Regions from separate parts of the Streptomyces sp. NPDC127190 genome, predicted to be linked through region 1. Evidence: predicted binding sites of a transcription regulator. Region 1 holds the regulator's gene; each other region holds the start of a gene.
The links. Region 1 encodes HrcA, which represses chaperone genes, less so after heat shock. Its sites were predicted from a motif close to TTNGCACTCNGNNNNNCNGAGTGCNAA; they were not measured.

Region 1 (4,260 bases):
CGCCGGGCGGGCCGTACTGACGCTGCGTGGACGGCTGCTGGCGGACGCGGTGGTCAGGGACCTGGTGGACTGACCGCCCGGCCCGGGGGCCGGTGCGCCGCTCAGCCCACGGTCACATGGTCGATGAGGCGCTCGACGCACCCCAGCAGCTCCGGTTCCAGGTCCTTGTAGGAACCCACCCGCTTCAGGATCGCCTGCCACACCGCCCCGGTGTTCTCCGCCGGCCAGCCCAGCGCCCGGCACACCCCGGTCTTCCAGTCCTGGCCGTGCGGGACCTTCGGCCAGCCCGGGATGCCCAGGGACGACGGCTTCACCGCCTCCCAGATGTCGATGTACGGGTGGCCGACGACCAGCGCGTGCTCGCTCGTCACCGACTCGGCGATGCGCCACTCCTTGGTGCCCGGCACCAGGTGGTCCACCAGGACGCCCAGGCGTGCGTCCGGGCCGGGGGCGAAGTCGGCGACGATCGACGGCAGGTCGTCCACGCCCTCCAGGTACTCCACGACCACGCCCTCGATGCGCAGGTCGTCGCCCCAGACCTTCTCGACCAGCTCGGCGTCGTGCCGGCCCTCGACGTAGATGCGCCCGGCGCGGGCCACGCGCGCGCGTGCGCCGGGTACGGCGACCGAGCCGGAGGCGGTACGGGAAGGCCGTACCGGGGCCGCGGCGGACGGCCGTACGAGGGTCACCACCCGGCCCTCCAGCAGGAAGCCGCGCGGCTCCAGCGGGAACACCCGGTGCTTGCCGAAGCGGTCCTCCAGGGTGACCGTGCCCGCCTCGCAGCGGATCACCGCCCCGCAGAACCCGGTGCCGGGCTCCTCCACCACCAGACCGGGCTCGGCCGGCACCTCCGGCGCGGGCTGCTGCTTCTTCCACGGAGGGGTCAGGTCGGCGGAGTACAGACGGCGCTGTGGGCCCGAAGGGCCCTCGTTGGAGGGGCGGTGGCGGGAGACGGGCGGGCGCATTCGGATGACGATAGGAGAAGCGTTGCGGTGATGCTCACGACACGCCGAAGCGGGCCGCCAGGGCGTCCCGTTGGCGACGGACGAAGGCCGCGTCCACCACCGCTCCGTGACCGGGGACGTACAGCGCGTCCTCACCGCCCAGGGCGAGCAGCCGGTCCAGCGCGTCCGGCCAGCGGGACGGCACCGCGTCCGGGCCCGCCTGGGGCTCGCCGGACTCCTCGACCAGGTCACCGCAGAAGACCACCTCCGGCGCCCCGGGGACCAGCACCACGAGGTCGTGCGCGGTGTGACCCGGGCCCACGTTGGCCAGCAGCGCCTGGTGCCCGCCGCCCAGGTCGAGGGTCCACTCGCCGGAGACCAGGTGGCGCGGCGGGGCCAGGGCGTCCGCCGCCTCGGCCGCGTCGGCGGCCGGCAGGCCGTTGCCGACCGCGTCCGCGCGCAGCTCCCCGCGCCCGTGCGTCAGGGCCGCGTCCATGCCCACCGCCGCGTACACCTCGGCCCCGGCGAACGCGGGAGCGCCGAAGACGTGGTCGAAGTGGGGATGGGTGAGCGCGAGATGGGTCACACGGCGGCCGGCCAGTTCCCGCGCCTCGCCGTGCAGCCGGGCGCCCTCGGCCAGGCTCGAACCGGCGTCCACCATCAGCGCCGTGTCCGCCCCGAGGACCAGGCCCGCCGTACAGTCCCAGCCCGGCAGCCGGCACCGCCCGACCCGGTCGGTCAGCCGCTGCCAGCCCTGCTCTTCCCAAGCCACCGTCATACCGCGACGCTAGCTCCACGAGCGGTCCCGACGGCACCGACCTTGCCCAGGCCGTACCCGACAGCCGTACACTGGGCCGGGGAAGGCTGGCACTCGCGTGGGAAGAGTGCCAGGCCGACGGCGAGGGACCCGAGGGGACGACGTGCTGGAGGTGCGCGCGCAATGCTGAGTGAACGCAGGCTTCAGGTACTGCGCGCGATCGTCCAGGACTACGTCGGGACCGAGGAGCCGGTCGGCTCCAAGGCCCTGACCGAGCGGCACAACCTCGGGGTGTCCCCGGCGACCGTCCGCAACGACATGGCGGCCCTGGAGGACGAGGGGTTCATCGCGCAGCCGCACACCAGTGCGGGGCGGATCCCCACGGACAAGGGCTACCGGCTGTTCGTCGACAAGCTGGCGGGCGTCAAGCCGATGACCCCGCCCGAGCGGCGGGCGATCCAGAACTTCCTGGAGGGCGCCGTCGACCTCGACGACGTGGTGGCCCGGACCGTGCGGCTGCTCGCGCAGCTCACACGGCAGGTCGCCGTCGTGCAGTACCCGTCGCTGACCCGGTCCACCGTCCGGCACGTGGAGCTGCTCTCGCTCGCTCCCGCGCGTGTGATGCTCGTGCTGATCACGGACACCGGACGGGTCGAGCAGCGGATGGTCGACTGCCCGGCGCCGTTCGGGGAGGCCTCGCTCGCGGATCTGCGGGCCCGGCTGAACAGCAAGGTCGCCGGCCGCCGGTTCGCGGACGTGCCGAAGCTGGTCGAGGATCTGCCGGAGGCCTTCGAGGCCGAGGACCGCGGTACTGTCTCCGCGGTGCTCTCCACCCTGCTGGAGACCCTCGTCGAGCAGAACGAGGAGCGGCTGATGATCGGCGGTACCGCCAATCTCACCCGCTTCGGACATGACTTCCCCCTCACGATCCGGCCCGTCCTGGAGGCACTGGAGGAGCAGGTCGTGCTCCTCAAGCTCCTCGGCGAGGCGAAGGATCCGGGCGTGACCGTGCGTATCGGGCACGAGAACGCCCATGAAGGACTCAACTCCACGTCCGTGGTGTCGGTCGGCTACGGTTCGGGCGGCGAGGCGGTTGCCAAGCTCGGCGTGGTCGGACCGACACGCATGGACTACCCGGGAACGATGGGAGCGGTACGCGCAGTGGCACGGTACGTCGGACAGATCCTGGCGGAGTCGTAAGTGGCCACGGACTACTACGCCGTTCTCGGCGTGCGCCGCGACGCGTCGCAGGATGAGATCAAGAAGGCGTTCCGTCGGCTCGCGCGCGAGCTGCACCCGGACGTCAACCCCGATCCGAAGACCCAGGAGCGGTTCAAGGAGATCAACGCCGCTTACGAGGTGCTGTCGGACCCGCAGAAGAAGCAGGTCTACGACCTCGGCGGCGACCCGCTCTCGCAGTCGGGCGGGGCCGGCGCTGGCGGCTTCGGCGCCGGCGGCTTCGGCAACTTCTCCGACATCATGGACGCGTTCTTCGGTACGGCCTCGCAGCGCGGGCCGCGTTCGCGCACCCGGCGCGGCCAGGACGCCATGATCCGGATCGAGGTCGAGCTGGACGAGGCGGCCTTCGGGACCACCAAGGACATCCAGGTCGACACCGCGGTCGTCTGCAACACGTGCAGCGGCGAGGGCGCGGCGCCGGGCACCACCGCCCAGACATGTGACATGTGCCGGGGCCGTGGTGAGGTCTCGCAGGTCACCCGGTCCTTCCTGGGCCAGGTCATGACCTCCCGGCCCTGCCCCCAGTGCCAGGGCTTCGGCACCGTCGTGCCGACCCCGTGCCCGGAGTGCGCCGGCGACGGCCGGGTCCGCTCCCGGCGCACGCTCACCGTCAAGATCCCCGCGGGTGTCGACAACGGCACGCGGATCCAGCTCGCCGGTGAGGGCGAGGTCGGGCCGGGCGGCGGTCCGGCCGGCGATCTGTACGTGGAGATCCACGAGCTGCCGCACCCGATGTTCCAGCGGCGCGGCGACGACCTGCACTGCACGGTCACCCTCCCGATGACGGCGGCGGCGCTCGGCACCAAGGTGCCGCTGGAGACGCTGGACGGCATGGAGGAGGTCGACATCCGGCCGGGCACCCAGTCCGGGCAGTCGATTCCGCTGCACAACCGCGGTGTCACGCATCTGCGCGGCGGCGGCCGGGGCGACCTGGTCGTGCATGTCGAGGTGCAGACCCCGACCAAGCTGGACCCCGAGCAGGAGCGGCTGCTGCGCGAGCTGGCCGCGCTGCGCGGCGAGGAGCGCCCGCAGGGCCAGTTCCAGCCGGGTCAGCAGGGGCTGTTCTCGCGGCTGAAGGATGCGTTCAACGGGCGCTGACGGACGCGGTCGTCGGCCGCTGATCCGGTGCCGGGGGTGGGGGTGAAGTGGCCCGCGAAAGTGGGCCTTCGGCCCCCTATGCCCCCGGCCTATGCCGTCGGATGCCCCGATTCGGAACTGTTCGAAGGACGTGACAACATGCGGTCATGTCCTCCGCGCTGACCGATCTCCTGCCCCACCCGATCGTGCAGGCCCCCATGGCGGGCGGTGTCTCCCTCCCGC
Region 2 (4,260 bases), on a different contig from region 1:
AGCGAGGTGGCGAACCGGGTCGCGCGGCGGTGCGTGGTGCCGCCGTGGCGGGACGGCGGGCAGGCGCAGTACATCGAACAGCCGGTGCCGGAGCCGTCCGCGGCCGGAACCGCGGCGACCCGCGAGTGGGCGCTGCGGCGGCTGGACGAGCCGCTGACGCTGGCCGACCTCGCCGGGCACGCCCGGATGAGCCTGCGGACGTTCGCCCGCCGGTTCCAGGACGAGGTGGGGATGAGCCCGGGGCGGTGGCTGATCCAGCAGCGGGTGCTGCGGGCGCGGGAACTGCTGGAGTCCAGCGACCTGCCCGTCGAGCAGATCGCCGGGAAGGCCGGGTTCGGGACGCCCGCCTCGCTGCGGCAGCATCTGCACGCCGCGATCGGGGTGTCGCCGCAGGCGTACCGCCGTACCTTCCGGGCCGCGGCCGGTTGTTGAGCGGGGGCGGCCCGGGGGAACGCCCGAGGGCGGTACCCCCGGCCGGGAAGCCGGTGGTACCGCCCTCGGAGAAGGACAGATGATCCGCGGGGGATCAGAAGTCCATGTCACCGCCCGGCATGCCGCCGCCGGCCGGCGCAGCGGCCTTCTCCGGCTTGTCGGCGATGACGGCCTCGGTGGTGAGGAACAGCGCGGCGATGGAGGCGGCGTTCTGGAGCGCGGAACGGGTCACCTTCGCCGGGTCGATGATGCCCTCGGCGACCAGGTCGACGTACTCGCCGGTCGCGGCGTTCAGGCCGTGGCCCGGGGTCAGGTTGCGCACCTTCTCCACCACGACACCGCCCTCGAGGCCGGCGTTGACGGCGATCTGCTTCAGCGGGGCCTCGAGCGCGATGCGCACGGCGTTGGCGCCGGTCGCCTCGTCACCCTCGAGCTCCAGCTTCTCGAAGACCTGGGAGGCCTGGAGCAGGGCCACGCCACCACCGGCGACGATGCCCTCCTCGACGGCGGCCTTCGCGTTGCGGACGGCGTCCTCGATGCGGTGCTTGCGCTCCTTGAGCTCCACCTCGGTGGCGGCACCGGCCTTGATGACGGCCACGCCGCCCGCGAGCTTGGCCAGGCGCTCCTGGAGCTTCTCGCGGTCGTAGTCCGAGTCGCTGTTCTCGATCTCGGCGCGGATCTGGTTCACGCGGCCCGCGACCTGCTCGCTGGCGCCGGCACCGTCGACGATCGTGGTCTCGTCCTTGGTGATGACGACCTTGCGGGCCTTGCCCAGCAGGTCCAGCGTGGCGTTCTCCAGCTTGAGGCCGACCTCCTCGGAGATGACCTCGCCGCCCGTGAGGATGGCGATGTCGCCGAGCATGGCCTTGCGGCGGTCGCCGAAGCCCGGGGCCTTGACGGCGACGGACTTGAAGGTGCCGCGGATCTTGTTGACGACCAGGGTCGACAGGGCCTCGCCCTCGACGTCCTCGGCGATGATCAGCAGCGGCTTGCCCGACTGCATGACCTTCTCCAGGAGCGGGAGCAGGTCCTTGACCGAGGAGATCTTGGAGTTGGCGATGAGGATGTACGGGTCCTCGAGCACCGCCTCCATGCGCTCCATGTCGGTCGCGAAGTAGGCGGAGATGTAGCCCTTGTCGAAGCGCATACCCTCGGTGAGCTCCAGCTCCAGACCGAAGGTGTTGCTCTCCTCGACGGTGATGACGCCTTCCTTGCCGACCTTGTCCATGGCCTCGGCGATCAGCTCGCCGATCTGGGTGTCGGCGGCGGAGATGGACGCGGTGGAGGCGATCTGCTCCTTGGTCTCGACGTCCTTCGCCTGCTCCAGGAGGGCGGCGGAGACGGCCTCGACGGCCTTCTCGATACCGCGCTTCAGAGCCATCGGGTTGGCGCCGGCCGCGACGTTGCGCAGGCCTTCCTTGACCAGGGCCTGGGCGAGAACGGTCGCGGTGGTCGTACCGTCACCGGCGACGTCGTCCGTCTTCTTGGCGACTTCCTTGACCAGCTCGGCGCCGATCTTCTCGTACGGGTCCTCGAGCTCGATCTCCTTGGCGATGGAGACACCATCGTTGGTGATCGTGGGGGCGCCCCACTTCTTCTCGAGGACGACGTTGCGACCCTTGGGGCCGAGCGTCACCTTGACGGCGTCCGCGAGCTGGTTCATGCCGCGCTCGAGGCCGCGCCGCGCCTCCTCGTCGAACGCGATGATCTTGGCCATGTGAAGTGGTCCCTCCAGGACTGGGGGTGATTCCTTCGGACCGCGCCCGCGCCCGCGACGGACGGCCAGCCGACCAGTGGTTCCTTGCCCCACCCGGTCCGCGGCCTCACCGACCCGGTCCTTCTTTGTCACTCTCACCTTCAGAGTGCTAACGCCAATGATTAGCACTCGGCATGGTCGAGTGCAAGCGCCTCCCACGGTCCGGCGGGGAGTCTCCGCCCCGGGCGAACGGGCGCATGCGGCCGCCGGGGCACGCGCGCAAGCGCAGACGCAGACGCAGGCACAAGCACAGGCACAGGCACAGGCACGCCGAAGGGCCCGCACCCCGGGAGGTGCGGGCCCTTCGGCGAAGAACGCTTGCTTTACGTTCAGGCGGTGACGCGAACCATGTCGGCCTGCGGACCCTTCTGGCCCTGCGAGATCTCGAACTCGACCCGCTGGCCCTCTTCCAGGGTGCGGTAGCCGTCCATCTGAATCGCGCTGTAGTGGACGAAGACGTCCGCACCACCGTCGACCGCGATGAAGCCGTACCCCTTCTCCGCGTTGAACCACTTGACGGTGCCCTGAGCCATGCCTAACTCCCCTATTACTGGCCCTTGCACAGATCCACACTTCGCGGACCCGGGTCAGACCTCACCCCCCAAATCGGTCGGGGGCGTGCGCCGGAACGCGTCGACCGCGGCTGAATGTATCTGTCCAACTGCCGTCTGCAACAGGTCAATCGGACGAGAAATCTGGACGCACCCGATCCGGAATGTGCCAAGAATCAGGGAGAATTCAGGGCAAGTCGGGCTCCACAAAGGGAACGAAAGCCGCATAAAACACGCACACTTTGGCTACTTCTTGTCGTGCGGGCGGCACCATTCCAGGGCCCGCGACCCGTAGGCCCGCAACCCGGTTCCCCAACTCTATCGCGCTCAATCACACTGAATGGCCCCCTCCGCTTCTATCGCGGAAGGGGCCATTCGATAAACGCTCGGTAATCCCGGCTACCGTCGGTTACCGGGTTAATGCTCAGCCGCCGGCGACCGCCGGGATGATGGAGATGCCCGCGCCGTCCGGGGTGGCCGTCTCCAGCCCCTGCTCGAAGCGGACGTCGTCGTCGTTGACGTACACGTTCACGAACCGGCGCAGCTTGCCCTGGTCGTCCAGGACGCGGGCGGCGATGCCCGTGTGGTTCTTCTCCAGGTCCGCGATGACCTCGGCGAGGGTCGCCCCCTCGGCGGGCACCTCGGCCTGACCGCCGGTGTAGGTGCGCAGGATGGTGGGGATGCGAACGGTCACGCTCATGCGAGGCCAGCCTCTCGGAAGGAGTCCAGGGTGGGGCGGATGGTCGCGGTCAGGCCGGTGCCGGCCACCGCGTCCAGGGTCTTCAGGCCGTCGCCGGTGTTCAGCACGACCGTGGTCTTCGCCGGGTCCAGCAGGCCCTGCTTGAGCAGCTTGCGGGTGACGCCGACGGTCACCCCGCCCGCCGTCTCCGCGAAGATGCCCTCCGTGCGGGCCAGCAGCTTGATGGCGTCCACGACCTCCTCGTCCGTGACGTCCTCCACCGCACCGCCGGTGCGCCGGGCGATGTCCAGGACGTACGGCCCGTCGGCCGGGTTGCCGATGGCGAGGGACTTGGCGATCGTGTTCGGCTTCTGCGGCCGTACGACGTCGTGCCCGGCCTTGAAGGCGGTCGACACCGGGGAGCAGCCCTCCGCCTGGGCGCCGAAGATCTTGTACGGCCGGTCCTCGACCAGGCCGAGCTTGATCAGCTCCTGGAGCCCCTTGTCGATCTTGGTGAGCTGGGAGCCGGAGGCGATCGGTACCACGATCTGGTCGGGCAGCCGCCAGCCGAGCTGCTCGCAGATCTCGTACGCGAGCGTCTTGGAGCCCTCGGCGTAGTACGGGCGCAGGTTGACGTTGACGAAGCCCCAGCCCTCGCCGGCCGGGTCGCCGATCAGCTCGGAGCAGAAGCGGTTCACATCGTCGTAGTTGCCCTCGATGCCGACCAGCTCGCCGCCGTAGACCGCGGCCATGACGACCTTGCCCTGCTCCAGGTCGTGCGGGATGAACACGCACGAGCGGAAGCCGGCCCGGGCGGCGGCGGCGCCGACGGCACCGGCCAG
Region 3 (4,260 bases), on a different contig from region 1:
CCGGATCCCGGCCCGGGCGAGCGCGATCGCGTCCCCGCCGATCCCGCAGCACAGGTCGGCCACCGAGGTGACGCCCAGCTCCTTCAGCCGGGCCGCCCGGTACGCCGCCACGCTCGCGCGCGTCGACTGCTCGACCCCGTTGGGCGTGAAGTACATCCGCTGGGCGTCCGCCGCGCCGAACTTCGCCGCCGCCCGCTGCCGCAGCCGGGCCTGGCCGAGCGCGGCCGACACCAGCTCGGCCGGGTGGTCGCGGCGCAGCCGGGTGGCGACGGCGAGTTCGTCCGCCGGGGCGGTGTCGCGGACCTCGGCGAGGAGGGCACGGCCTTCGGGGGTGAGGAGGAGAGCGAGGTCGTTCACCGGGTCATTGTGGGCCAGTCGGTGGATGGTGCGCGTGCGGTGGGTGGTGTCGGGCGGGGTGGCCGGGTGGGGCCTGGGAGGATCCGGCACCATGCGAGTAGTCGTACAAAACGATAAAAATCGGGCCGGACTGCGATGCGGTCCCCGGGCCCGCGTCCGCCGGACGGCCCTCGGCTGCGCCGCCGCCGCGCTGGCCTCGGCCGCGCTCCTCGCCGGCTGCGCCGGTCCCGACTCCGTCGCCCCCGCGGCCCCCGCCGCCCCCGGCCAGGGCGGCCCCGCCCACGTGCTGTCGCCGAAGGCCCGGCGGGCCGCCGAACACGCCCGGCTGGTCGCCGCCGCCCGGCGCTGGGGGCTGGACGAGGTCCCGCTCACTCCGCCCGCCCCGCCCAGGAAGAAGCCGGAGATCACCGCACGCCCCGGCTTCGAGGTCGACCACCAGGAGGACTGGGACCTGCCCCCGGTCTTCACCACGATCCCGACCCGCGACAAGGTCGTCTTCCTCACGATCGACGACGGCTCGGAGAAGGATCCCCGGTTCCTGAAGATGATGCGGGACCTGAAGATCCCGTACACCGCCTTCCTCAGCAACTACCTGGTGAAGGACGACTACGGCTACTTCCGGAAGATGCAGTCCTACGGCCACACCCTCAACAACCACACCCTGCACCACCCCTACCTGCCGGGTCTGTCCTACGAGGAGCAGAAGGACGAGATCTGCGGCATGCAGGACATCATGGAGCGGGAGTTCGGCAAGCGCCCGACCGTCTTCCGCCCGCCCTACGGCAACTACAACCAGGACACCCTGCGCGCCGCCAAGGCCTGCGGCATCAGATACGCGCCGATCTGGAACGAGGAGGTCTTCGTCGACCACTGGGAGTTCCGCGAGGACGACCAGCAGTTCCGCAAGGGCGACATCGTCCTGACCCACTTCCGCGGCCGCTCCGACTGGAACGGCACGATGGTCGACGACATGCGCCGCTTCCTGAACCGGATCACGCGCGAGGGCTACGCGGTGGCCCGCCTGGAGGACTACCTGTGAGGCCGCGGCGGGGCCCGGCCGCGGTCCTCGCCGCGGCCCTCCTCGCGGCCGCCCTCCTCGCCGGCTGCGCCCAGTCCGTCGACCCCATCGAACGCCTGGGCAGAAAAGCCGCCCAGGAGGTGCGCCCGCACGGCCCCGCCCCCGACCAGCCGTACCGCCACTGGGGGCTGAGCGAACCGCTCGCCCGGCCCCCCGCACCGCCCGCCGGCCGCCCGCTCGCGGCGCGCCCGGGCGGCCGCGCCACCCCGCCCGTCCTGGACCACGTCCCCACCCGGGACCGGGTCGTCTTCCTCACCTACGACGACGGCGCCGAGCGCGACCCCCGCTTCCTCGCCATAGTCCGCGAACTCCGGCTCCCGGTGAGCCTCTTCCTCACCGACAGCGTCGCCGGCCGCGGCTACCCGCACGTCGCCCGGCTGCACCGGCTCGGCGCCGGCATCGAGAACCACACCCTGGACCACCGCGCCCTGCGCGGAGTGCCGTACGCCGGCCAGCGCGCCGAGATCTGCGGCCAGCAGAGCCGCCTCGCCGCCCGCCTCGGCGTCCACCCCCGGCTGTTCCGCCCGCCCCACGGCACGTACGACACGGTCACCCTGCGCGCGGCGGCCGACTGCGGCATCTCGGCGATCGTGCTGTGGCGGGCCGTGATGACCCCGGCCGACCTCGTCTACACGCACGGCGAACACCGGCTCGAACCCGGCGACATCGTCCTCGTCGGCCCGGACGGGACGACGGGCCCGTCGCTGCGCCGGCGGACCGCGCGGCTGCTGCGCCGCATCCAGCGACGGGGACTGACGGTCGGACGGCTGGAGGACTACCTCTAGGGCCGGCCCACGGGGGGCGTGCCGCGGTGTGCTCGGCCGGACCTGTGGGCGACGCGCGGCCGGAATTGGCACTCGGCTTGACCGAGTGCTAATCGCGGTCATAGTCTCGCTCTGGCACTCCCCCCTGGAGAGTGCCAACAAACGCGACGGGCAGGTCCGGCACCCGCGACGACGGATCGACCTGGTCGCCACCTCAGACAGTTAACCCCGTGAGATCTCCGAAGGGGGAGGTCGGATCGTGACGACCGCCAGCTCCAAGGTTGCCATCAAGCCGCTCGAGGACCGCATCGTGGTCCAGCCGCTCGACGCCGAGCAGACCACGGCTTCCGGCCTGGTCATCCCGGACACCGCGAAGGAGAAGCCCCAGGAGGGCGCCGTCCTCGCCGTGGGCCCGGGCCGGTTCGAGAACGGCGAGCGTCTGCCGCTCGACGTCAAGGTCGGCGACGTCGTCCTCTACAGCAAGTACGGCGGCACCGAGGTGAAGTACAACGGCGAGGAGTACCTCGTCCTCTCGGCTCGCGACGTTCTCGCGATCATCGAGAAGTAAGACCACCTCAAGCATTCTGAGCTGCGCCCCTGGCCCCCGCGACCGATAACGAAGCCGGGCGCCCGGGGCGCAGTTCGGTTTTTCACCCACAGATTTCCGAGAGGGCTCCCGCTGTCATGGCGAAGATCCTGAAGTTCGACGAGGACGCCCGTCGCGCCCTCGAGCGCGGCGTCAACAAGCTGGCCGACACGGTGAAGGTGACGATCGGCCCCAAGGGCCGCAACGTCGTCATCGACAAGAAGTTCGGCGCCCCCACCATCACCAACGACGGCGTCACCATCGCCCGTGAGGTGGAGATCGAGGACCCGTACGAGAACCTCGGCGCGCAGCTGGTGAAGGAGGTGGCGACCAAGACCAACGACATCGCGGGTGACGGCACCACCACCGCCACCGTCCTCGCCCAGGCGCTGGTCCGCGAGGGTCTGAAGAACGTCGCCGCCGGTGCCTCCCCGGCCGCCCTGAAGAAGGGCATCGACGCCGCGGTCAAGGCCGTCTCCGACGACCTGCTGGCCACCGCCCGTCCGATCGACGAGAAGTCCGACATCGCCGCCGTCGCCGCGCTGTCCGCCCAGGACCAGCAGGTCGGCGAGCTGATCGCCGAGGCCATGGACAAGGTCGGCAAGGACGGTGTCATCACCGTCGAGGAGTCCAACACCTTCGGTCTGGAGCTGGACTTCACCGAGGGCATGGCCTTCGACAAGGGCTACCTGTCGCCGTACTTCGTCACGGACCAGGAGCGCATGGAGGCCGTCCTCGACGAGCCCTACATCCTGATCAACCAGGGCAAGATCTCCTCCATCCAGGACATGCTGCCGCTGCTGGAGAAGGTCATCCAGGCCGGCGCCTCCAAGCCGCTGCTGATCATCGCCGAGGACGTCGAGGGCGAGGCCCTGTCGACCCTGGTCGTCAACAAGATCCGCGGCACCTTCAACGCCGTCGCGGTGAAGGCCCCCGGCTTCGGCGACCGCCGCAAGGCGATGCTCCAGGACATGGCCGTCCTCACCGGCGCCACCGTCATCTCCGAGGAGGTCGGCCTCAAGCTCGACCAGGCCGGTCTCGACGTGCTCGGCACCGCCCGCCGCGTCACCGTCACCAAGGACGACACCACCATCGTCGACGGCGGCGGCAAGTCCGAGGACGTCACCGGCCGCGTCGCGCAGATCAAGGCCGAGATCGAGAACACCGACTCCGACTGGGACCGCGAGAAGCTCCAGGAGCGCCTCGCGAAGCTGGCCGGCGGCGTGTGCGTGATCAAGGTCGGCGCCGCCACCGAGGTGGAGCTGAAGGAGAAGAAGCACCGTCTGGAGGACGCCATCTCCGCGACCCGCGCCGCGGTCGAGGAGGGCATCGTCTCCGGTGGTGGCTCCGCCCTGGTGCACGCCTCCAAGGTCCTCGAGGGCAACCTCGGCAAGACCGGCGACGAGGCCACCGGTGTCGCGGTCGTCCGCAACGCCGTGGTCGAGCCGCTGCGCTGGATCGGCGAGAACGCCGGC

Region 2: groL (chaperonin GroEL) is a predicted target of HrcA. The motif match lies at 2,311-2,337, and genes of this name have one in related genera.
Region 3: groES (co-chaperone GroES) is a predicted target of HrcA. The motif match lies at 2,286-2,312, and genes of this name have one in related genera.

Annotation. Positions count from the first base shown of each region.
Region 1 is NZ_JBHXVE010000015.1:46,071-50,330, forward strand. It holds gene hemW (radical SAM family heme chaperone HemW) at 1-73, shown strand, start outside; gene ACFVIU_RS22825 (DUF3097 domain-containing protein) at 102-965, opposite strand; gene ACFVIU_RS22830 (MBL fold metallo-hydrolase) at 1,000-1,722, opposite strand; gene hrcA (heat-inducible transcriptional repressor HrcA) at 1,885-2,901, shown strand; gene dnaJ (molecular chaperone DnaJ) at 2,902-4,038, shown strand; gene ACFVIU_RS22845 (nitronate monooxygenase) at 4,185-4,260, shown strand, end outside.
Region 2 is NZ_JBHXVE010000019.1:154,919-159,178, reverse strand. It holds gene ACFVIU_RS27160 (GlxA family transcriptional regulator) at 1-432, shown strand, start outside; gene groL (chaperonin GroEL) at 527-2,149, opposite strand; gene ACFVIU_RS27150 (cold-shock protein) at 2,518-2,721, opposite strand; gene ACFVIU_RS27145 (MoaD/ThiS family protein) at 3,164-3,439, opposite strand; gene thrC (threonine synthase) at 3,436-4,260, opposite strand, start outside.
Region 3 is NZ_JBHXVE010000010.1:97,083-101,342, forward strand. It holds gene ACFVIU_RS17625 (methyltransferase domain-containing protein) at 1-357, opposite strand, end outside; gene ACFVIU_RS17630 (polysaccharide deacetylase family protein) at 449-1,396, shown strand; gene ACFVIU_RS17635 (polysaccharide deacetylase family protein) at 1,393-2,220, shown strand; gene groES (co-chaperone GroES) at 2,459-2,767, shown strand; gene groL (chaperonin GroEL) at 2,884-4,260, shown strand, end outside.